DNA from 2 places in the Nitrospirillum guanabarense genome. Region 1 is predicted to be linked to the other one. Evidence: riboswitches for the same ligand, from Rfam matches in the RefSeq annotation. Region 1 holds a riboswitch; the other holds the start of a gene.
What was found. A riboswitch is a leader RNA that binds a small molecule or an ion and turns the genes downstream of it on or off. The one in region 1 is predicted to bind glycine.
Positions count from the first base shown of each region.

Region 2: another riboswitch for glycine. It lies ahead of gcvT (glycine cleavage system aminomethyltransferase GcvT); the one in region 1 lies ahead of UAA55_RS00580 (D-amino acid dehydrogenase).

Region 1 is NZ_JAYEER010000001.1:140,361-151,799, forward strand. It holds rRNA gene UAA55_RS00565 (16S ribosomal RNA) at 4-1,501, opposite strand; tRNA gene UAA55_RS00570 (tRNA-Glu) at 2,204-2,279, shown strand; partial or broken gene UAA55_RS31125 (DUF6538 domain-containing protein) at 2,350-2,556, shown strand; gene UAA55_RS00575 (hypothetical protein) at 2,572-2,952, shown strand; gene UAA55_RS00580 (D-amino acid dehydrogenase) at 3,018-4,268, opposite strand; glycine riboswitch at 4,309-4,410, opposite strand; glycine riboswitch at 4,413-4,501, opposite strand; gene UAA55_RS00585 (amino acid deaminase/aldolase) at 4,515-5,735, opposite strand; gene UAA55_RS00590 (TetR/AcrR family transcriptional regulator) at 5,811-6,527, opposite strand; gene UAA55_RS00595 (MFS transporter) at 6,589-7,785, opposite strand; gene UAA55_RS00600 (TonB-dependent receptor) at 7,808-10,108, opposite strand; gene UAA55_RS00605 (NAD(P)/FAD-dependent oxidoreductase) at 10,379-11,439, opposite strand, start outside.
Region 2 is NZ_JAYEER010000004.1:1,887,878-1,899,316, forward strand. It holds gene trxB (thioredoxin-disulfide reductase) at 1-921, shown strand, start outside; gene UAA55_RS26765 (LysR family transcriptional regulator) at 1,219-2,133, shown strand; gene UAA55_RS26770 (hypothetical protein) at 2,865-3,050, shown strand; gene UAA55_RS26775 (aminotransferase) at 3,082-4,251, opposite strand; gene UAA55_RS26780 (hypothetical protein) at 4,416-4,790, opposite strand; gene gcvPB (aminomethyl-transferring glycine dehydrogenase subunit GcvPB) at 5,027-6,580, opposite strand; gene gcvPA (aminomethyl-transferring glycine dehydrogenase subunit GcvPA) at 6,580-7,923, opposite strand; gene gcvH (glycine cleavage system protein GcvH) at 7,923-8,297, opposite strand; partial or broken gene gcvT (glycine cleavage system aminomethyltransferase GcvT) at 8,370-9,484, opposite strand; glycine riboswitch at 9,709-9,814, opposite strand; gene UAA55_RS26805 (hypothetical protein) at 9,956-10,453, opposite strand; gene ispH (4-hydroxy-3-methylbut-2-enyl diphosphate reductase) at 10,766-11,439, shown strand, end outside.

The DNA of each region.
Region 1 (11,439 bases):
TAGAAAGGAGGTGATCCAGCCGCAGGTTCCCCTACGGCTACCTTGTTACGACTTCACCCCAGTCGCTGACCGTACCGTGGTCGGCTGCCTCCTTGCGGTTAGCGCACCGGCTTCGGGTAAAGCCAACTCCCATGGTGTGACGGGCGGTGTGTACAAGGCCCGGGAACGTATTCACCGCGGCGTGCTGATCCGCGATTACTAGCGATTCCAACTTCATGCACTCGAGTTGCAGAGTACAATCCGAACTGAGATGGCTTTTGGAGATTAGCTCCCCCTCACGAGGTCGCCGCCCACTGTCACCACCATTGTAGCACGTGTGTAGCCCAGCCCATAAGGGCCATGAGGACTTGACGTCATCCCCGCCTTCCTCCGGCTTGTCACCGGCAGTTTCTCCAGAGTGCCCAACCAAATGATGGCAACTGAAGATGGGGGTTGCGCTCGTTGCGGGACTTAACCCAACATCTCACGACACGAGCTGACGACAGCCATGCAGCACCTGTCTTACCGTCCCCGAAGGGAAAAGTGCGTCTCCGCACCGGTCAGTAGATGTCAAGAGCTGGTAAGGTTCTGCGCGTTGCTTCGAATTAAACCACATGCTCCACCGCTTGTGCGGGCCCCCGTCAATTCCTTTGAGTTTCAACCTTGCGGCCGTACTCCCCAGGCGGAGTGCTTAATGCGTTAGCTGCGACACCGAAGTTCTAAGAACCCCAACGTCTAGCACTCATCGTTTACGGCGTGGACTACCAGGGTATCTAATCCTGTTTGCTCCCCACGCTTTCGCGCCTCAGCGTCAGTATCGGTCCAGTGAGCCGCCTTCGCCACCGGTGTTCTTCCCAATATCTACGAATTTCACCTCTACACTGGGAATTCCACTCACCTCTCCCGAACTCAAGCCGCTCAGTCTCAAACGCAATTCCCAGGTTAAGCCCGGGGATTTCACGCCTGACTTGAACAGCCGCCTACGCGCCCTTTACGCCCAGTAATTCCGAACAACGCTAGCCCCCTTCGTATTACCGCGGCTGCTGGCACGAAGTTAGCCGGGGCTTCTTCTCACGCTACCGTCATCATCGTCGCGTGCGAAAGAGCTTTACAACCCTAAGGCCTTCATCACTCACGCGGCATTGCTGGATCAGGGTTGCCCCCATTGTCCAATATTCCCCACTGCTGCCTCCCGTAGGAGTTTGGGCCGTGTCTCAGTCCCAGTGTGGCTGATCATCCTCTCAGACCAGCTACCGATCGTCGGCTTGGTGAGCCGTTACCTCACCAACTACCTAATCGGACGCGGGCCCCTCCTTCGGCGATAAATCTTTCCCTGACAGTCTCCACAACCATCAGGCTCATCCGGTATTAGCTCCAGTTTCCCGGAGTTATTCCGAACCAAAGGGCAGGTTCCCACGCGTTACTCACCCGTGCGCCACTAAGGCCGAAGCCTTCGTTCGACTTGCATGTGTTAGGCATGCCGCCAGCGTTCGTTCTGAGCCAGGATCAAACTCTCAGGTTCAATGCGGTTCCGGTAGCGGGCTCGCGCCCACCAGAACCTCGACGGAAACCAACCTCAGTCGGCACCTCAAACCCAAGTCCGTTCCTGTTCCCCTCATCGCTGAAGGGACATATTCAGAGCATGTTCTTAAGATGCGCTTCGATCGTTTCCATGTTGTGCCCGTACTGGACCCAGCATCGGAACCGCCGTCTGCGCATCCCTTCTCAAGACGTTCACTTGTTCAAGAACCCGTGGCCCAAACGCGAACAGCGCCCAAGGCCACAACCCCGTCCCCGGCCGATCCCCCGTGAGGATCAACCCAAACCCGGACAGGAAGGGCGAATTCCATGTCGTCCAGCGGCCTCGCCGCCAGAACCGCAACCCCTCAGTCCCCAACGTCAACCGCCAGAACTCAGGGATCGCTTCGCCGTCGCGCCGTTCGTTGTTGCCCGCCGCGTCGGTGAACGGGGTTATAGTGACCTCACCCCGGGGCTGTCTACAGGAATTTTGCAGTCACATGACGTTTTTTACCAAACCCCAGGAGCCCCTATGTATGCTCGCGCACACGCGTGGATAAGAGGGCCCGCCACCAGATTTTTTGCCGGCCCGTGCCAGCCGCCCGCCCCCGCCCGCCCGCAGGCCACCCCGCCTCGCCCCCACACCCCAACAAACCCCTTGACCTCCCCCCGCCGCTCGCGTACATCACCGCCCTCACACGGCCTCGTCCCCTTCGTCTAGAGGCCTAGGACACCGCCCTCTCACGGCGGTAACAGGGGTTCGAATCCCCTAGGGGACGCCATACTTCGGCTTAAGTGTTTGAGATAATTGGCAAAATAGGCACCTAGCCCGGATCGGTGTGACACACGTCTGTGACACACAAGGGCGACGCCATCTTGGCCAGCATCCCATACATCGTCCAACGTCGTCAGCGACTCTACCTGCGCGTCCGTCAACCCGCCGACGTCGCCGCCCTCACCGGCCGAACCCATTATGTCCGATCGCTCCGCACCACCGACCCTCGCCAAGCCCGGGCCACCGCGGCTAAACTCCTGGTCGGGGCACACCACCTTTGGGGCGAGGTCAGGCGGACCATGCTTGCGGCGCTGCTGGGCAAACCGGTCGAGGACCTGACGGTCGGCGACCTCCAGGCCATGGACATGGCGCAATACGCAGCCATGGTCGGCCAGATCGAGGCGCTGCCCGAAACCGAACGCCAACGTGTCGTCGCCCACTGCAGCAGCCTTTACGCACAGTGGGAACTGGCGCGGAAGCAGGGCGAGTTGGAGGTGGACCGGACGGAATTCAGGGCCGAACAGCTCAACCACAGTACGCGCTCCCTCCAGGAGGCGATGGATGACTTGAACCACAGCCAAGCCGCCAGGTGTAAATCGGCGCGATCAATTGACTCCGCCGACTTCAATAGAATCAAACGGATACCGCGCCGATCGGCGTCCAAGCCGCACGCCGATTAATAGTCCAATGGTTTCGTGTGGCACTGTCTGGAGTTCCAGTTGGATGCTGTTTCACACTGGAGCCCTCACCTCCCCTCACGATGCGCCGCCACAAGCTGAGCCGTCATCCACGCCGTCATGGCCGACAAGGTCCAACCGAGATGCCCGTGGCCTGTGTTGTAGTAGACGCCCGCGCGTCCGCCGGGTTGAACGCGCGGCATCATGTCCGGCATCATGGGCCGCAGCCCGGCCCATGGAACCACGCTTTCCACGCTGACCCCAGGGAACAAAGTACGGCACCAGCGTATCAGCGGAGCGATGCGATCGGCCCGGATATCGCGGTTCTCCCCATTGTATTCCGCGGTGCCGGCGATACGGAACCGTCCGACGCCCAACCGGCTTGTCACAATTTTCGTGGCATCGTCCAGCAAGCTGACCCAAGGGGCCGCCTGTTGGCTCTCGGCATCCGGCAGGTTGACGGTGATGGAATAACCCTTCACCGGATAGACGTTGACACGGTCTCCCAACTGCGATGCCAGCCATCGCGATCCCACGCCTCCGCACACGACAACCCGGTCGAAGCGCCCCTCCTCTTCGCCGACCGCCCCTCGCCACCGGAGTTCGACACCATCGCGCCGCGGCTTCAGGCCGGTAATGACGGTTTCAAAACACAACTGTCCACCGCGCCGGGCAACAGCCTGGGCCAAGCCGGTGGTATAAAGGTGGATGTCCCCGGTAAAGTCGCTAGGCGTGTAGAATCCGCCTAGGAAACGCTGCTGTAGAGCGGGTTCCAACGCCTGGATTTCGTCGGCGTCGACGGGCCGCCGGTCGAGGCCACCCTCGCGTAAGAGGGCGTTGACACGGGTTGCGTGCGTCAACGCCGGCACATCCCGGTAAATGTGCAGAATACCACGCTGCTCCAAGGCGAAATCGATGCCTTCCCGATCAGCCATATCAAGCAGGTGCCGGCGCGCCGCGATGGCCAAGCGGGTGGTGGCGATGGTGTTGTCACGGTAGGACGGCAGGGCCGCCAGGAACTCCGCGAACCAGCTATATTTGTGCCAGGACGGTCCGGGATTGACCAGCAAAGGCGCATCCCGGCGCAGCATCCACTTAAGGCCTTTCACGACCGTGCCCGCCTGGTTCCAGACCTCGGCGTTCGAGGCGGACAATTGCCCCCCGTTCGCGTAGGAGGTTTCCATGGCGGCATAAGGATGCCGGTCGAATACGACGACGTTCTCCCCGATTTCCTGCAACTGATACGCCGTGGTGATGCCGGTGATGCCGGCCCCGATCACGGCGGTGCGCGATGATGATGTTTCAGCTGTCTGGGACATGGTACGGCTCCATCCGCCGGGCATCCGGCGGAATACGCCCCATCCGTGTTTGGGCCTGAGAGCTTCACGGGCTTTCCCCGGGATGGGGGTCCGCTTTCTCCTGCGGCGGGCCGGTTCCAAAAGGATGGCCACTCTTCGGATGTTGGGCCTGGCGCGGTCCGGGTGCCTGAGAGATTCCGGGGCGGTTGCTCCTTCGGCGATGGCCCTTGGCCATGCTCTCCCGCGCGAGGCACAATGAAAATTACTCTACAGGAAGCAGTGGCCCTGTCCACGATACGTTTTGGCCCGCTCCACCACCTGCCCGTTCTCGATCAGCAGCAGTTCATTGAAGCGCTCGCACAGTTCGCCCGCTTTGGCGTGCCTGAATAATACCGGGTCGCCGATCCGGAGTTCTTCAGGTCCATCATAAACCACAGGTGTCTGAACCTCACCGGCCCCCTCGTCGGGGATCAGCCGGCTTCCCTCCGGCAACCAAGGGATCGGGGCCCGGTTCAAGCCACTGGGGCCGGAGGCCGGGTAACCGCCCCCGCTACAGGTGAAGACATCCCTTTTGGGCTGACGGGCGATGCGGACGGCAAAGCCTGCGGCAGGCTCAAGCTTGAAATCACGATAGTGATCAAAGAGGGCGGGTGCGTAGAGCGCCGATCCGGCCGCCAATTCCGTCACGCTGGGATCGGTCCGCGTGCTTTCAAAGCTGCCCGAGCCCCCGCCATTGACAAATCGCAGGTGGATCCCGGCCTTCTTCAACATGTGCACGCTGTCGTCCCGGCGGGCGTTCACCTGGGGGCCCGACCGGGCTTTCAGCCTGCGCAGGATCAGATTTCGCAAGCCCTGTCCCGGAACGTCGTCCATAAGTCCGGCGATTTGACCTTCGTAGCCCATCAACCCCATGAGGCGCACCCCGGTACATCCATCAATGCGGCGGGCCAGGGCCAGGACATCCGACGGCGTCCTCAAGGGAGAACGACGGACGCCGAAATGAAGCCCCGGCAAGTCCGATGACATGTCCAAATCGATGGCAACCCGGAAGACAGCGGCGCTTTCCCGGGCCATACGGTCCAAGTGGTCCACCTGCACCGGACTGTCGACCATCAAGACGATGTTCCGACCGAGCCGCAATTGCCGGATGACCCCCGCTAGGTCGGCGGCTTCCGCGGACGGATAGGCGACCAGGAGATCGTCGAAACCCTCCTCCGCCAACCAGGCCGCTTCAGCGGGTGAATAGCACATGAGGCCGGAGAGAAACGGGCCCTTGCCATAATATCGGCGCAGGATGGAAAGGCATCTCACCGACTTTGTCACCAACCGGATGGGTAAGCCCGCCGCCCGCTTGGCCAGCGCGTCAACATTGCGCTGCATCACCTCAAGGTCGACGAAGGCCACGGGCAGCCGTTCCCGCGCCAATATCGCCTTGTATCGTTGGTATTGATTGCCGGCCGTATTGGCCGCCGCATGAAAACCATCCATGAGCATTCCCCGTTAAGCGCCAGCACAGGACTGGCGTCTCCGGGAATGTTACTCTGGACAGAAAAATAGTAAATACTATATTTTTGTCTCTTCGGTGCGGACCAACCCATCCATCAGACCGCTGATCAGATACGCAGCTTCCCGGAAAAGAACGTCCGAAGGCAGGCGATCCTCCTCCAATGCCAATTCGTCGATGACATAGCCGAATTCGGCGCCAATGCGCAGGCGATACCAGAGAAGGTCGGGAGGAACCTGTGGCCATAACCGGCGCGCGAGCTCGCACATTTGATCCGTGAATTGCCTTTGAGATTTCAAACGGATATGCGCCAGATTTGGCAATGCGCGCAGGGCGCGGATGGTCCAGATTCCTCCGGGCTCTTTGGCGACAATATCGGCAGCGGTCCTGAACCAGGCTTCAAGGGCAGCCACGCGATGCGCGGGCTCCCCCCAAGCCCCACCACGGAAAAGCCAGACGGCAAAGGCGTCATTCTGCTTCTTCAGCAGACGCTCCGCCAGTTCCTCCAACACCTCGTATTTATCGTTGAAATATCGGTAGAAGGCCGGCGGCGTCACCTGTACCCGCGCGCAGACGGCGTTGGACGTCAGGCGCTCGAAGCCGACTTCAGCCAGCAGCTCTCCCGCCGCCGCCACCAGCTTCTCATATGTTTCCAACGCCCGCCCGGCGGTGGGGCGGGGCGGACGGGGCTTCGCTTCCAGGGCTTCGCGCCTTTCCGCGGACTTGATGCGGCGGGAAACAGGGCCAGCGGATTCAGTATTGCTCACGTCGATCATCGTAAAGCTATGGACGGCGCGAGATAGTAGACATTATCGGCGCCGATCCCAAGCGCTATCCTCAGGCGGCACGCCGCTGGGACCAGGCGAAAAGAAAAAATGTCACACCCAGGCCTGCCATCCCGAGAAACGCGGCGGGCCGCGCATCCACGTCGCCGACCAGGAATGAGGCCAGCAACGGCCCGCCGGCGCTGCCCAAAAGCTGGGCGGCAGGGAGTTGCAACGCCGCCCGGCGGCTATCATCGACCTTCACCAGAAGAAGCAGTTGGTAGGGCAACGCGAACAACCAGACGAAGCCGAAGATGGCCGCCCCCGCCAGGAAGGCCCCTGGTGATGGCGCGTATGCGAGGATGAGAAATCCGAGAATGCCAAGCAGGCTCGCTCCCCCGAGGACTGGCAGTAGTGGCGGACGCGACCCCAGCCATGTCGCACCGGCCCCACCCGCCACCTGGAAAGCGAGAAATACGGACATCGCCGTTCCCACGACCGTTGCCGGCAAATTCAACTGGGCCCCCAGCTGATCCAGATAGACCCAGGTGGCGCTCATCGCGGCCAGAAAAACAAACACACCCAACAAGGCAATCAACGGTTCCATCGGCAGACGACTACCGGGGATCGCATGCTGCGGCACAAGCGGAGGGTAGTTATCAAGGTTCAGTGAACTGGACAGCGCGGCCATGGCCGAGAGTACAGCCATGCCAGCCAGGGCGCCGTTCGCACCGAAGCGCGGGACGACCAAGGTGGACAAGGTGGTCACGACGATAAGCTGGAAAAGCGTTTCACCTGTCAGGAACGAGCCGGACCATCGTTCCGGCTGGCTGGTTCGCGTTATCATGCCCATGGCTATCCACAACAGGATGCCCGCGGCAAGCCCAGCGATCGCCCGGCTGATGACGATCTCAAGACCAGACGCGGCCATGGCGGCCACGCTGGCGAGCGCGTGGACGATGCCCGCCGCACCGCCGATCATGCGCAAATATCGAGGCTTGAATATCCAGCCCGCGACGGCCGCCCCAATACCGACCATCAGCAGTTCCGCCATGGCCGTCAGCCCGATCTCGGAGGCCGTCAGGCGCCCCTCTTGCTCAAGTTGCCCCAATACCAAAGGCTGCAAGCCGGTGATCAGCAACGCGATGGCGCCACCATAGAGCGCGGCAAACGCTTGTAACGGCTTGGGACGTACAAGGGCCATATCCTCCCGCCCCTCCATCTCCGAAACGTCGATTGCCGCAGAGTCCCGCAAAGGTAAATCCGCCATGTTGGTAACCCCGCCCATGAAGCTAGAAATGGAGGGTGGCTTGAATGCCAACCGTCCGGGGGGCGCCCGCGACCTGCTGGATGAAGCCGAAGGGATTGGACAGGTCAGCACCATAGGTTATGTATTTGGTCCCCGTCAGGTTCTTGGTGAAGACGCCCAAACTCCAGCGATCGCCGGGGCTGGAGTAACGGACTTGAGCGTCCAAAAGCCAATAGGCCCCTTGCACCAGCAATGGATTGTTACGAATATCGAAGAACTGCCGCGTGCGATACGAGGCTGAAGTCCCGATGGTCACCGTCGCTTGGTTTGCCAAGGGAATGGCGTAGTCAGCCATCGCAATCGCGGTGACCCGGGGTGACGAAGGCAGGCGATTACCGGTCAGGTTCTCCAAACTGGTGGTGACGCCGCCGAGGTTAAAGTTCCCCATACGGGCGTCCAGATACCCAAGATTCACGCTGGTGGTCAGGCCGGCCAAAGGCTTCGCGCTCAGTTCAAGTTCCACCCCCTTGATGGTTGCCGTGGGGGCGTTCACCAGGACGGAAACCGGCAGGTCGCCGGGACTGCTGGCCGGGGTCAAGTTATAGACCTGCATGTTGGTGTAGTCATAATAGAAGGCCGCACCATTGAACCGCAGGCGACGGTCCAGCAAATCGGTCTTGAAACCCACCTCATACGCCGTGACCTTCTCCGGTTGGATAGGCCGCAACTGGATTGCCGCGTCCACCGGATTTGATGCCAGGAACCCGCCATTGTAGCCGCCGCTTTTGAAGCCGGTCGCAACGCTGGTATAGACGTGGATGTCAGGCTCCACCTCATAATCGAGAGCCGCGCGCCACGAGGCCGCGTTATTCTCCAGCTTCTCGTTCGCCGCATAAATCGGCGTGGCGGCGGGAAACGCTCCATTCGTCTCCAGACTGAGCGCCCCGACCGTGGCGAAGGTCTTTTCCTCGTGGGTAAAGCGTCCGCCCAACGTAAGACGGAGCCCGTCGGCGACATCGAAGTCCGTTTGCCCGAACGCGGCGTAGGCCGATGTCCGCTGCCGGCTTGTATCACCGCCCACCAGCGCCACCCCCTCGCCAGCGCCGGGGCCAAAAACCAGATCAAGATCCTGGAAAGCACGGCTGGTCTGGTTCTGCCAAAGTATCTCATTCATGTAATACAGGCCACCGACCCAATGCAGCGCGGCATCCCCGCCAGCAGCACGAAATTCCTGCGAGTAGCTCTTGGATGTGACACCCCAGTCGATCTCCAGCAGGCGCAGCGGCTCACTGTCGGAGTCCTCCGGATCGGTCCGACGGCTGCTTTCATAGGCCGTGATCGAGGTCAGGGTTACATCTTCCAGGGAGTAATCGGCCCGCAATGATGCGCCGTTGGCAGCGACCGTCGTTTCCTCGGTGCGGTTGTAGTTACCCTTATAGAGGTTGGATGGACCATGGTAGCCGTAGGCGTCGACACAACTGCTCGCCTGCACTTGGGCCGTGGAGCAAAAGCCTCCCGTCGAAGGATCAAGCGTCCCCACCTCATGATAAGGGGTTGCCAGTGTCTGCTGTCGCCCCCAATGAAGGTTCAGCAGCAGCGTCAGGTCATCAGACGGTTTGATTTCAAACAAAGTTCGCACCGCATAATCATCAGTGCCCCCCTGGCGCTGGCCGGTTTGGAGATTCTTCATGAATCCATCCGAACCGTTGTGATTAAAGGCGATCCGGGCGTTTACACGATCGTCCAATGGGCCATTCACAAATCCATCGACTTGGTAGGTATTGTACGATCCGTAGCTGGCATGAACACTGGCGCTTGGCTCATCCGTCGGCCGGGCCGAGATATAGCTGATGGCGCCACCGGTGGTGTTCCGGCCATACAAGGTTCCCTGGGGGCCTTTCAGCACCTCCACCCGCTCCAAGTCAAAGGTCTGGAAGCTTTGAGAAGCGGGAGAGCTCATATAGACATCATCAATATAAACGCCATTCGGTCCCGCGTTATTGGTACTCACGTCATTCAATCCGACACCTCGGATTGTTATGATGGGCTGACTGCCGACGCCATAAGGTAAGCTGATCTGCAGATTAGGGATGAATTCCGCAATATCCTCGCTGGAATTCACGCCACGATTTTTTAAAGTCTGGCCATCAAGCGCGTTAACGGCAATAGGAATATCCTGAATGTTCTCGCTGCGATGCTGGGCTGTCACCACAATATCCTGCAGAACTTCTTCCGAGCCGGATCGAGCCTCGCCCGAGGCTGCATTCTGAGCTTCCGCCGAGTTCGCGGCAAGCAACACCCCCAGCGCGACCGTGCGCATCAGCACATCATTGTACCGCATCATCTCTCTCCCAGGCCCCCTGTCGTGGCCTATCGTGGTTACATTGTTATTTTACTTGCATGCGATCGAGCACATTCTTGACGTTGCTTCCGATCGCGAAATAAAATATGGGGATCGGGCTTGTGTGCCCTTAGCAGGCCTTCACTATTTCTAAATGGTGGACAAGCTGCGGAAAGGACAAAGGGCAGACGGGGCCGTTCCGCCACGGCGTAAACGCACCCTGCGAGCCGAGCGCGAGTTAGCCTTGCTGTAATCAGGCCGAACCCCAACCATTCAAAATGATCGAGAGTCGGCGTCCCTGGGTTGCCCGGTGTAATAGTTGGCGTACTGCAACCGGCACCGCTCCAGCAATTCGAGCGTCGGTATTCCTTGGGTAAAGCGGGCTGGAGACATTACCGACATATCCAGGTCCGGCGATTCACCTTCAGCAATCCAGTCCGCCAGTACTTCTCCCAACGCGGGAGAGACTGACAAACCGCCGACATTGCAACCGCCGATGATATACAGACCCGAAATTCCGGGGGCCGGGCCCACAAGATGGAAGCCGTCCGGGGTCATCGTCGGTAGGCCACCGCGATGCTCGCGTACTGGCGCGTCCTTCAGTAACGGAAACTGACCTTCGACTGATTTTATAAGCCGTCGCAGAACAGCTATATCCAACGCTAGGTCATCAATCCGGAATTTCGGTCCTCGTTCGGCCAAATCCACAGTTACCGGATCTTGCTCGTATCCCCCGAACATCAAGCCGCCCCTGCAGGGACGCACATAGGCATTGGCGTCAATGACCCGCGCGGTGGGCATGTCCGGGCGTGCGGCCCGCATGGGTTCGGTGATTAGAAGCTGATGGCGAGTGGGCACCACCGGAAGCGATACACCGGCCATATTTCCCACCAGGCGCAGCCAGCCGCCGGCCGCGTCCACCACGGCAAGGGCGTGCAGCTCACCACGTTCAGTGAGCACCCGATTGACGCGGCCGCCTTCCACCACGATGCCCGTCACCCTTGTATCGGGCATGAGGGAGCACCCCAGCGACGCAGCCGCGTTGGCGTAGCCCAAGGCGATCTGCTCCGGCTCCAGATGGAGGTCCGTGGGTGTGAATGAAACGGCATGAATGCCGTCCATCTCCAGAATGGGCATACGGTCCCTGGCCGCCTCCGGGCTTATCATCGCCACGTCCAGACCAAAGCGCCGACCATTCTCGACAGCCAAGTTCAGTCCGGCCGCATGTTCAGGGGTCCGCGCGATGATCAAACTGCCGGCCTGGACATACTCGATGGGCAGCCCCGTTTCCGTTGTGAAGTGCACCATCTTGTCGACGGAACGGCGGGCGAGCT
Region 2 (11,439 bases), on a different contig from region 1:
GGCTACACCGCCGGCATCTATGCCGCCCGCGCCAACCTCCAGCCCATCCTGGTCCAGGGCATGCAACCAGGCGGCCAGCTGATGATCACCACGGAAGTGGAGAACTACCCGGGCTTCGCCCAGGCGGTGCAGGGTCCCGACCTGATGGAACAGATGCGCCAACAGGCGGAGCATGTGGGCACCACCCTGGTCTACGACGTGATCACCTCCGTCGACTTCAGCCAGCGCCCCTTCGTGTGCAAGGCCGACAGCGGCGATGAGTTCGTGGCCGACACCGTCATCATCGCCACCGGCGCCCAGGCGCGCTGGCTGGGCGTGGCCGGTGAGCAGGAATTCCAGGGCGCCGGCGTCTCCGCCTGCGCCACCTGCGACGGCTTCTTCTTCCGGGGCAAGGAGGTCGCGGTCATCGGCGGCGGCAACACCGCCCTGGAAGAGGCGCTGTACCTGACGCACCACGCGTCCAAGGTCACCCTGATCCATCGCCGCGACGCCTTCCGCGGCGAGAAGATCCTGCACGATCGCGTCTTCGCCAATCCGAAGATCGAGGTGCTGTGGAACCACAAGGTGGACCGGGTGCTGGGCAAGGGCGGGGCGGCCGACGGTGGTTTCGACCTCAACAACCCCAAGCAGGTCACCGGCCTGGCGTTGAGCAGCACCCTCACCGGCGAAGGCCGCGAACTGGCGTTGGACGGCGTGTTCGTCGCCATCGGCCACGACCCGGCCACCGCCATCTTCAGGGGCCATGTCGAGATGGACGACGAGGGCTACGTCATCACCGCCCCGGACAGCACCCGCACCAACGTGCCCGGCGTGTTCGCCGCCGGCGACGTGAAGGACAAGGTCTTCCGTCAGGCGGTCACCGCCGCCGGCATGGGCTGCATGGCGGCACTGGAGGCCGAACGTTTCCTGGGCGGCCACTGACGCCGAAGCGGCCCCGAGTTCATCGAAGCGAGCGCCGCCGCCTTGGTACGGCGGCGCCCTTCTTTGTACTAATTCGCGGTACCCGTTCGCGAATTTGGCGTCGGGGCGTTGCCAAAACGGCACGCTGCGGTGCTAAAATGCCTTATCAGTCTATGGGCTAACCGTGTGGACACCCACAATCGGTAGCGTCTTGGACAAGCTGGGTATATATTCTTTGCATGGCGGCCTGCTTGAGGCCGTCATTTCCGACGGTCCCACTACCGGGATCGCAACGTCTTTGACGCATAAGGACCGGGAATGGACTGGGACAAGCTTCGCGTTTTCCACGCGGTGGCGGAGGCCGGCAGCTTCACGCATGCCGGCGAGACCCTGAACCTCAGCCAATCGGCCGTCAGTCGGCAGATCAGCGCGCTGGAGGAAAGCCTCCATGTGCCGCTGTTTCATCGCCACGCCCGCGGCCTGATCCTCACCGAACAGGGCGAGCTGCTGTACCGCACCGCCCGCGAGGTGTTCGCCAAGCTGTCCATGACGGAGGCGATGCTCTCGGAAAGCAAGGAGCACCCGAAGGGCCCGCTCAAGGTGACGACCACCGTCGCCTTCGGCTCCACGTGGCTGACCCCGCGCATCCGGGAATTCCTGTCGATCTATCCGGACGTGCAGCTGACCCTGCTGCTGGACGACAACGAGCTGGATCTGTCCATGCGTGAGGCGGACATCGCCATCCGCATGGTGCCGCCGCGCCAGCCCGACCTGATCCAGCGCCACCTGATGACCGTGCGCACACACCTTTACGGTCACCGCACCTATCTGGAGAAGCGCGGGACCCCGGAAACGGTGGAGGATCTGCAGAAGCACGACCTCATCGCCTATCCGTCCGACGCCAAGGCGCCGGTCCCCAACATCAATTGGCTGCTGGCCCTCGGCGACCCGCCCGGCGGCGAGCGCGACACCATCTTCCGCGTCAACAGCCTGTATGCCCTGTACAAGGCGGTGGAGAGCGGCCTGGGCATCGCGGCCATCCCCGACTACATCATCTCCGAAAGCAACCCCGACTTGGTCCGCATCCTGCCGGACGTGACGGGTCCCCGCATCGACGCCTACTTCGTTTATGCCGAGGAATTGCGCCATTCCAAGCGCATCGCGGTCTTCCGCGACTTCCTGGTGAAGAAGGTCGCGGAAACTTTCCCTGCGACGCATGCGCCTACCGCATAGCTGAGACGGCTAATCACCCCTTTAAACGGGGCATCAAAAGATTAAATATTGGCCATCGGATGTTGCGACGCAGCATCCGATGTTTCCTCCAGGATGCCCGTCCTGGAGTGGGCCTTCGGGCCCAACGTCTCCCAGACGTGAAGCCTCCCTGTTCAACTCGCCGGTAAGTCTTCGACTTACCGGCAGTTTTTTTACTTGGTGGTTGCAAAGTACCCCATTGGGGTTACTCCCGGGATGACTGCGGCGCGCAGGCTCGGGGCTCTCTGGTTTTATCTGCCTGATCCATTCCAACCGTCGCGCATTCCATGCCGGGATGAGGACGGGTCATTGCCGTTTTGCGTCCCGTCCGGGCTCAAGTGTTAAAGCCCCATCGACTTGCGACGCTCCTGTAGAACGTACGGATGGGAGACGAGAATGACTGGACCTGCGGCCTGGGGGGCGACCACAGTCTCCCGATTCCCTTTACAAATTCAGAATTCCACCCTGCGTCTTCTGCATGACTATTGGGATATTCTGCGCGGCGACCGCGCCTTTCCCCAAAGTGCCGAAGTCGAGGTGGTGGATCTGCCAGTGTCACCCGGCGGCATCATGCTGGTGGACGTGGCCCCCAATCAGATGGCCTTCACCCTGCACTGGGTCGGCACCGATTATGTTTTGTGGCTGCGCCGCGAGTCCACCGGGCTGCAGCTGGAGGATCTCCCCCCTCCCCCAACACCGTGCCCTTCGCCCAGATGCTGCGCCGGTGCGCCGATAATGGCCTGCCCCAGACCCGCAGCCTGCCGGCCGTCCCCTCCATGACCATTCCCGCCGCCGAACTGGTGGTGATGCCCCTGGGTGGGCCGGACGGGAAGGTTTCCCGCCTGCTGGTCGGCTGCGCCTTCGACCGTAAGCGCCGGGGCCTGCACGTCGTCGGCTGATTTTTTTTGCGCCGCGGCTGGTAGCGCTACCTCAGCGCCCAAAGAACTCCTTCAGGCGCATGACGGCGCTGTCCAGGATGGCGTCCTGCTTGCTGAAGCAGAAGCGGATGAGGTGGGTGGGCGCTCCCTCCTCGTAGAACGCGCTGACCGGGATGGCGGCCACGCCGGCGTCGGTCGTCAGCCGCCGGCAAAAATCCGCATCGTCCTCGCCTGGGCGCAGGCCGCGGGCGCCGGTGATGTCGGCCACCACGAAGTACGTGCCCTCCGACGGCAGCACCGGAAGCCCGGCCGATTCCAGGCCGGCCGCCAGCCGGTCGCGCTTGGCCTCCAGCGCCGCCGCCAGCAGGCCGAAATAGGCGTCGTCCTTGGCCAAGCCATAGGCCACCGCCGCCTGCAGATTGGGCGGGGTGGTGAAGGTCAGGTACTGGTGCGCCTTGGCCACCGGCTGCAGCAGGTGCGGGGGCGCCGTGACATAGCCCACCTTCCACCCCGTCAGCGAAAAAGTCTTGCCGGCGGAGCCGATGCGCAGGGTCCGCTCCCGCATGCCGGGCAGGGCCATCAGCGGCACATGACGGCGGCCGTCGAACACCAGGTGCTCATAAACCTCATCGCACACCGCCAGGCAGTCATGGGCGATGATCTGGTCCGCCAGCACCCGCAGTTCGTCCGCCGACCAGACCTTGGCCGCCGGGTTCAGGGGGTTGTTCAACACCACCAGCTTGGTCCGCGGGCTGAAGGCGGCGGCCAGCTCATCCGGATCCACGGTCCAGCCCGGCGGTCGCAGGCGCACGAAGCGGGGGATGCCGCCCGCCCGGCGGATGATGGGAACATAGCTGTCGTAGAGCGGCTGGAACAGCACCACCTCGTCGCCCGGCTCGATGAGGCCGAACAGGCAGGCGCCCAGCGCCTCCGTGGCGCCGGAGGTCACCATCACCTCCCTTTCCCAGTCCACGTCCAGGCCGTAGAAGCGCGCGGCGTGGGCGGCCACGGCCTGGCGCAGGGCCGGCAGGCCCATCATGGGCGGGTACTGGTTGTTGCCCTCCAGCAGGGCGCGGGCGGCCACCTGCAGCACATCCTCCGCCCCCCGGTCGTCGGGAAAGCCCTGGCCCAGGTTGATGGCGTTGTGCGCCCCCGCCAGCCGGGACATGGCCTCGAATATGGTGGTTCCGTATTCCGACAGGATGGCGTTACCCGATCGCACCAACGTTCCTCCCACCCGTCTCCGGGCCGCCTCATATCCGACCCATGCGTGATGCCTATCGTCCCGGTCAATCAAGGAATGGTCAAGGCGTTGAAAAGACAAAGGGCCGCAGCGTGATATCCACGCCACGGCCCTTGCCGGGATTGTCAGGACGGGAAGGACGCTCAGGCGTTGCCGGCCGGCGCCTGGAAGGCCAGGCTGGGCACGCTGTCATTGGCGGCCACGTCGTTGGCGGCGGCCAGCACCTGGGCGGGCACGCGAACCTGGGCGCGATGGCGATGACGCCAGGCGTCAAAGCGGCCAAACAGGGGACGCACCAGCCGCGGGGCGTGGTCGCGGGCCCGCACATAGTGCCGACGGGCGGAGACCGAGCTGCGCAGCACCATCAGGCCGCCCACCGCCAGCAGCGGCGTGGAGACCGGGCCGGGGATGGGCAGCGACAGCACGCCCAGGCCCATGACCAGCCAGCCGGAGGCCTGCAGCGCCGGACGGCGCAGGCGGGCGATCTCGACCCTGGGCAAACTGGCAACGGTCAACATGGGGGTGGGTCCCGGCGGAAGGTCGCGGCGTCGGATCGGCCGCGTGGTGAGTGATGACGGGAGATTTGGCCGAAATTGAGATGGAAGCTAGGCCCCCCTGGGGCAATGCCGATTTGTGTGCGCTGCAACCCGATTGGGTAATCCGGTGGAGGCAGCAAAGAAAAAGGGCGGAACCCAAGGATTCCGCCCCTTTCCCAATGATACACCCGGGCCACGGTGGCGGCCCGGAACCGCACTCACGCCGCGGGCGGCGTCCAGCGCAGGACTGGCTTGCGCGCCGCGGCCGTTTCGTCCAGGCGACGACGCGGGGTGTACCGGGGAGCGGCCAGGAAGTGGGCGGCGTCGCTCGCCTTGGCCTTGCCCGCCAGGTGACGCATGGCGCCGATGAACTGGTCCAGCGTGGCCTTGGACTCGGTCTCGGTCGGCTCGATCAGGAAGGCGCCGTGCACGACCAGGGGAAAATACATGGTCATGGGATGGAAGCCTTCGTCGATCATCGCCTTGGCGAAGTCGAGGGTGGTGACGCCCGTGTCCTTCAGGAAGCGGTCGTCGAACAGGGCCTCATGCATGCAGTAGCCGTCGAACGGCACGCTCATCAGGTCCTGCAGCCGCGCCTTCACGTAGTTGGCGTTCAGCACGGCGTCGCTGGAGGCCTGGCGCAGGCCGTCGGCGCCGTGGCTCATGATATAGGCCAAGGCGCGGACGAACATGCCCATCTGGCCGTGGAAGGCCTTCAGGCGGCCGAAGGGCTGGGCATCCCCCTCCACCTCGCCCGCATGCTCCACCAGGCGGAAGCCGTCAGCCCCGTGCACCACGTAGGGCAGCGGGGCGTAGGGGGCCAGCGCGTCCGACAGGACCACCGGGCCGGAGCCCGGGCCGCCACCGCCGTGCGGGGTGGAGAAGGTCTTGTGCAGGTTGATGTGCATGGCGTCCACGCCCAGGTCCGCCGGACGGACCCGGCCGACGATGGCGTTGTAGTTGGCGCCGTCGCAGTAGAAATAGCCGCCGGCGGCATGCACCGCGTCCGCGATCGCCTTCACCTGGGGCTCGAACAGGCCGCAGGTGTTGGGGTTGGTCAGCATGATGCAGGCGACGTCGGGGCCCAGCTTGGCCTTCACCGCCTCGACGCTGACGCGGCCGTTGGCCTCGGCCGGGATGGCATCCACGGTGAAACCGCAGAAGGCCGCCGTGGCCGGGTTGGTGCCGTGCGCGGACTCCGGCACCAGCACGCGGGTGCGGTTGCCCTCGCCCCGGGCCTGCAAGGCGGCACGGATGGCCATCAGGCCGCACAGCTCGCCATGGGCGCCGGCGGCCGGCGACATGGCCACCGCCGGCATGCCGGTCAGGGTCTTCAGCCAGTGGGCCAGCTGGTCGATCAGCTCCAGCGCCCCCTGGACGGTGGACTGCGGCTGCATCGGGTGGATGTCGCCGAAGCCCGGCAGGCGGGCCAGCTTCTCGTTCAGGCGCGGGTTGTGCTTCATGGTGCAGGAGCCCAGCGGGTACATCGCGCTGTCGATGCCGAAGTTCTTCTGGCTGAGGCGCGTGTAGTGGCGCACCACCGTCGGCTCCGACAGGCCGGGCAGGCCGATGCCGGTGCGGGCCTTCAGGCCGCCCAGGCGGCTGGCGACGGCCGGGGCCGCCTCAAGATCCACGCCGGTGACGCCGGGGTTGTCCAGTTCGAAGATCAACGGCTCTTCATGCACCAGGCCCTTATGCCCGGTGAAGGTGCCGACATCGGTGCCCGCCGTCGACTCCGCGTCGGGGGTGGTCTTGCGTCCTTGGGTGTTCATCACAGCGTTCCTCCCAGGGCCTTAACCAGGGCATCCATGTCGTCTTCGGTGGTCGTCTCGGTCACCGCCACCAGCAGCAGGTCGGCGAGGTCCGCCTGGCCGGGGTGCAGGCGGGAAACGGGCACACCGGCCAGGATCGGTTCCGCGGCCAGCGTGTCGACCAGGGCCGCCGCGTCGCCCTTCACCTGGACGGTGAATTCGTTGAAGAAGCCCTGGTTCAGCACGGTCACGCCGGCCGCGGCCAGCTTGTCCGCCAGCTGTACCGCCTTGGCGTGGTTGAGAGTGGCCAAACCGGTGAAGCCCAGCTCACCCAGCAGCGACAGGTGCATGGTGAAGGCCAGCGCGCACAGGCCGGAGTTGGTGCAGATGTTGGAGGTGGCCTTCTCTCGCCGGATGTGCTGCTCGCGCGTGGAGAGGGTCAGCACGAAGCCGCGCTTGCCGTCCGCGTCCACCGTCTCGCCGCAGAGGCGGCCCGGCATCTGGCGCACGAACTTGTCGCGGGTGGCGAACAGGCCCAGATAGGGGCCGCCGAAGTTCAGGCCGTTGCCGATGCTCTGGCCCTCGGCCACCACGATGTCGGCCCCCATGGAGCCGGGCGACGGCATCAGGCCCAGGCTCACCACCTCGGTCACCACCACGACCAGCAGGGCGCCCTTGGCGTGGCAGGCCTCGGCCAGCGGGGTCAGGTCGGCGATATGGCCGAACAGGGTGGGGTTCTGCACGACGACGCAGGACGTCTTGTCGTCGATGGCCGCCGCCAGGTCCTCGATCCCCTTCGGATCAGCCGGCAGGGTCACCAGCTCCACGCCCAGTACGCCGGTGGTGGTGGCGGTGACGTCGCGGTAGTGCGGATGCAGGCCGCCCGACAGCACGGCGCGGTTGCGGCGCGTGACGCGGTTGGCCATCAGCACCGCCTCGGCGCAGGCCGTGGCGCCGTCGTACATGGAGGCGTTGGCCACATCCATGCCGGTGATCAGCGCCACCTGGGTCTGGAACTCGAACAGGTATTGCAGGGTGCCCTGCGTCACCTCGGGCTGGTACGGCGTGTAGCTGGTGAGGAACTCACCACGCGTCAGCAACTGGTCCACCGAGGCCGGGACATGGTGGCGGTAGGCGCCGGCGCCCAGGAAGCTGGGGCAGCTTCCGGCGGGCACGTTGCGGGCGGCCAGGCGCGACAGGGCGCGTTCCACCTGCAGCTCGCCCTGGTGCGGGGCCAGACCCGCGATGGGCTGGGTCAGGTGGGCCGCCGCCGGCACGTCGCCGAACAGCGCGTCCACCGACGGGGCGCCGATGGCCGCCAGCATATCCCGCCGGTCGGCCTCGGTCAGGGGCAGATACCGCATCAGTGCTGACCTTCCACGAAGGCGTCGTAGGCGGCCTGGTCCATCAGGCCGTCCAGCTGGGACGGGTTGGCCAGCGTCATCTTGAAAAACCAGCCAGCGCCCTGCGGGTCGCTGTTCACCAGGGACGGGTCCTCGACCACGGCCTGGTTGCCCTCGACCACCGTGCCGTCCACGGGCGCGAACACCTCACTGGCGGCCTTCACCGATTCCACCACGGCGGCGTCCTTGCCCTTGGTCAGGGCGCGGCCGGCCTCGGGCACCTCGACGAACACGACGTCGCCCAGTTGCCCCTGGGCGAAGGTGGTGATGCCGACAGTGGCGACGTCGCCGTCCAGGCTGATCCACTCATGGTCTTCGGTGAAACGGATGGTCATGGTTCTGCTCCTCGGGGGAAAGGCGTTCAATGGCAAGGCGGGCCCGGCACCGGCCGGGCCACGCGATAGGGATCAGCCGCGGTAGTAGCGCTGCGGCACGAAGGGCATGGCGGCCACCTTGGCCGGCAGGGCCTTGCCACGCACCATCAGCGATAGCGGCGTGCCCACGGCGGCGCTGGCGGCGGTGACGTAGCCCATGGCGACCGGGGCGTTGGCGCTGGGACCGAAGCCGCCGGAGGTGACCTCGCCCACCGTCTGGCCGGCGGCGTCCTGCACTTCGGTATGCTCGCGCGCCGGCGCCCGGCCCTCGGGCTGGATGCCGACGCGGTAGCGCGCGGCGCCCTCGGCCAGCTGGCGGCGGACGATGGCGTCGCCGGGGTAGCCCCCTCCTCCCGCCGGCGCTTGGAGATGGCCCAGGTCAGGCCGGCCTCCACGGGCGTGGTGGTGGTGTCGATGTCATGGCCATAGAGACACAGGCCGGCCTCTAGGCGCAGGCTGTCGCGGGCGCCGAGGCCGATGGCCGCCACCTCGGGCTCCGCCAGCAGCAGGCGGGCCACATCCTCGGTGCGGTCGGCATCGATGCCGATCTCGTACCCGTCCTCACCGGTGTAGCCGGAGCGGGCGATGGTGACGGGGATGCCCTTCAGGCTGGCGGTCACCATGGACATGAAGGGCATGGTGGCGACGTCGGGGATGAAGCGCGCCAGCACGGCGGCGGCGGTGGGGCCCTGCAGGGCCAGCAGGCCCCGGTCGTCGCCCAGGTATTCCACCTCGATGCCCGGCAACCCCGCCGTCAGGTGCGCGATGTCCGGCACCTTGCAGGCGGCGTTCACCACCAGGAACAGGTGATCGCCGCGGTTGGCGATCATCAGGTCGTCCAGGATGCCGCCCTGGTCGTTGGTGAAGAAGCTGTAGCGGATGCGCCCTTCCTTCAGGGCCTTCAGTTCGCCGGGCACCAGCCTTTCCAGGGCATCGACGACACCGTCGCCGCGCAGGATGACCTGGCCCATGTGCGACACGTCGAACAGGCCGGCCTGCTCCCGGGTGTGCAGGTGCTCCTTCAGCACGCCCAGGGGGTATTGCACCGGCATGTCATAGCCGGCGAAGGGCACCATCTTGGCGCCCAGCTCGCGGTGCAGGGCGTTCAGGGGAGTAACGAGCAGGGGCGAATTGGTTTCACTGGCCATAAGCGCTGGGACTCCCGGCGGACGAGTTCCTCCCGCACGGACGGATTCCGTGCGGGCTCGCCCCCCTCTGTCCCGGACCCTGAGAGATTCACGGGCGGCAACCTGTCACCAGGCGTGGCCCGCTTACTCCGTCGGTGGGCTTGTGGCCTCGAACGCCGGAAAGCCACCCCGGTGCCGGGATGGTTCAGGCGTTGCTATGAGGCCGGGCCGCTTTCCAGATGCGCTTCTTCCTCGCGGTCCTTTTGCCTGAGAGTTTCCGGGGGCGGTTGCTCCTTCGGCGCCGGCCCAAGCGGGTAGCCCACTGGGGCCGGTCTCTCCCGCGAGGTGTCATCAGCTTCGCGAGCGCACCCTAATCCAAAGGGCCCCAAAAAGTAAAGGCGGGCCGCTGCCCCGCGACCCGCCTTCCTGGTGGTTCCCCGGCCCTGGCGCCCCTGCCCGGCCGGCCGAACCCTTGACACCGTGCCTTCTATCTCACTTCGCGGCCGGAACCGGCGGCGCCGGCGGCTTGGAATTGAAGCGGATGTTGGCCTCAAGCTGCTCCGGCGTCAGCTGGAAGCCCACCAGCACCTCGTAGTAACGGCCGTCGACTTCCGGGCTCAGCGGGATGAACTGGGTCAGCCGCTCCACCGAACCACCGCTGCCGGTGCTGACGTCCAGCGTGATGTTGTAGGTCTGCTTGGTCAGGATCTTGCGGTCGGCGTCGGTGACGGCGACGAAATAGGTCAGCGGCAGCGGGCCGCCGGTATAGGCCGAACCGGTGCTGGCGCCCACCCGCAGGTTCTCGGTCATGGTCACGCCCTTCTCGCTGTACTCGCAGCGGCCCTCGATATTGGGCATCACCGCGGTGTAGCTGAGCTGCCCATTGGCGCCGGGAACGCCCACCGATGAGGCGTCGCGCACAATGGCCACGGTCGGGCAGCCGGGACGGTAGCCGACGTTCTTGTTGGCGCATGCCGCCAGCGACAGCATGAGAGGCATCCCCAAAAGCAGGGCCAGGCGGCCGCGGGTGCCTTTCCTGGTGGGCGAACCTATATTAGTGTCCGTGTGGATGTTCATTGAAGCGGGGCTCGTCTGGAGTTGGACGCCGGCCGGCGTCGGGGCCACGCGACAATAGAGAAGCAGCCATACCGGCACAAGACATCGCCTGCGCCGTCCCTATATTGAGGGGCGACAAGATTTAACGTAACGGCGCTGGCGATCGACGGACGCGCCGTTTTATGATCCGCCGCCATGATCGGCCCCGTATCCGGGGCTTACCGGAACCGAGTAGACCCAATCACCATGACCAAGCCGACGCTCAACATCCTCCTGGCCTCCCCGCGTGGTTTCTGCGCCGGTGTGGACCGCGCCATCCAGATCGTGGAGGTGGCGTTGCAGCGGTATGGCGCGCCGGTCTATGTCCGGCACGAGATCGTGCACAACCGCTTCGTGGTGCAGGGCCTGGAGGCCAAGGGCGCCATCTTCGTGGAAGAGTTGGACGAGGTGCCGGACGGCCGCCCCGTGGTGTTCTCCGCCCACGGCGTGCCCAAGTCGGTCCCGGCCGAGGCCGAGAACCGGCAGATGCTGTACCTCGACGCCACCTGCCCGTTGGTATCCAAGGTCCATCGTGAGGCGGAGCGTCATTTCGCCGATGGCCGCCAGATCATCCTGATCGGCCACGCCGGCCACCCGGAAGTGGTGGGCACCATGGGCCAGCTGCCGACCGGCGCCGTGCTGCTGGTGGAATCGGAAGAGGATGTGCGCACCGTCCAGGTGGACGACCCGCTGAACCTCGCCTTCGTCACCCAGACCACCCTGTCGGTGGATGACACCGTGCAGATCGTGGCCGCGCTCAAGGCCCGCTTCCCCGCCATCGCCGGCCCGCGCAAGGAAGACATCTGCTACGCCACCACCAACCGCCAGACGGCGGTGAAGGCCATCGCCGAGAAGGCGGACGCCATCCTGGTGCTGGGCGC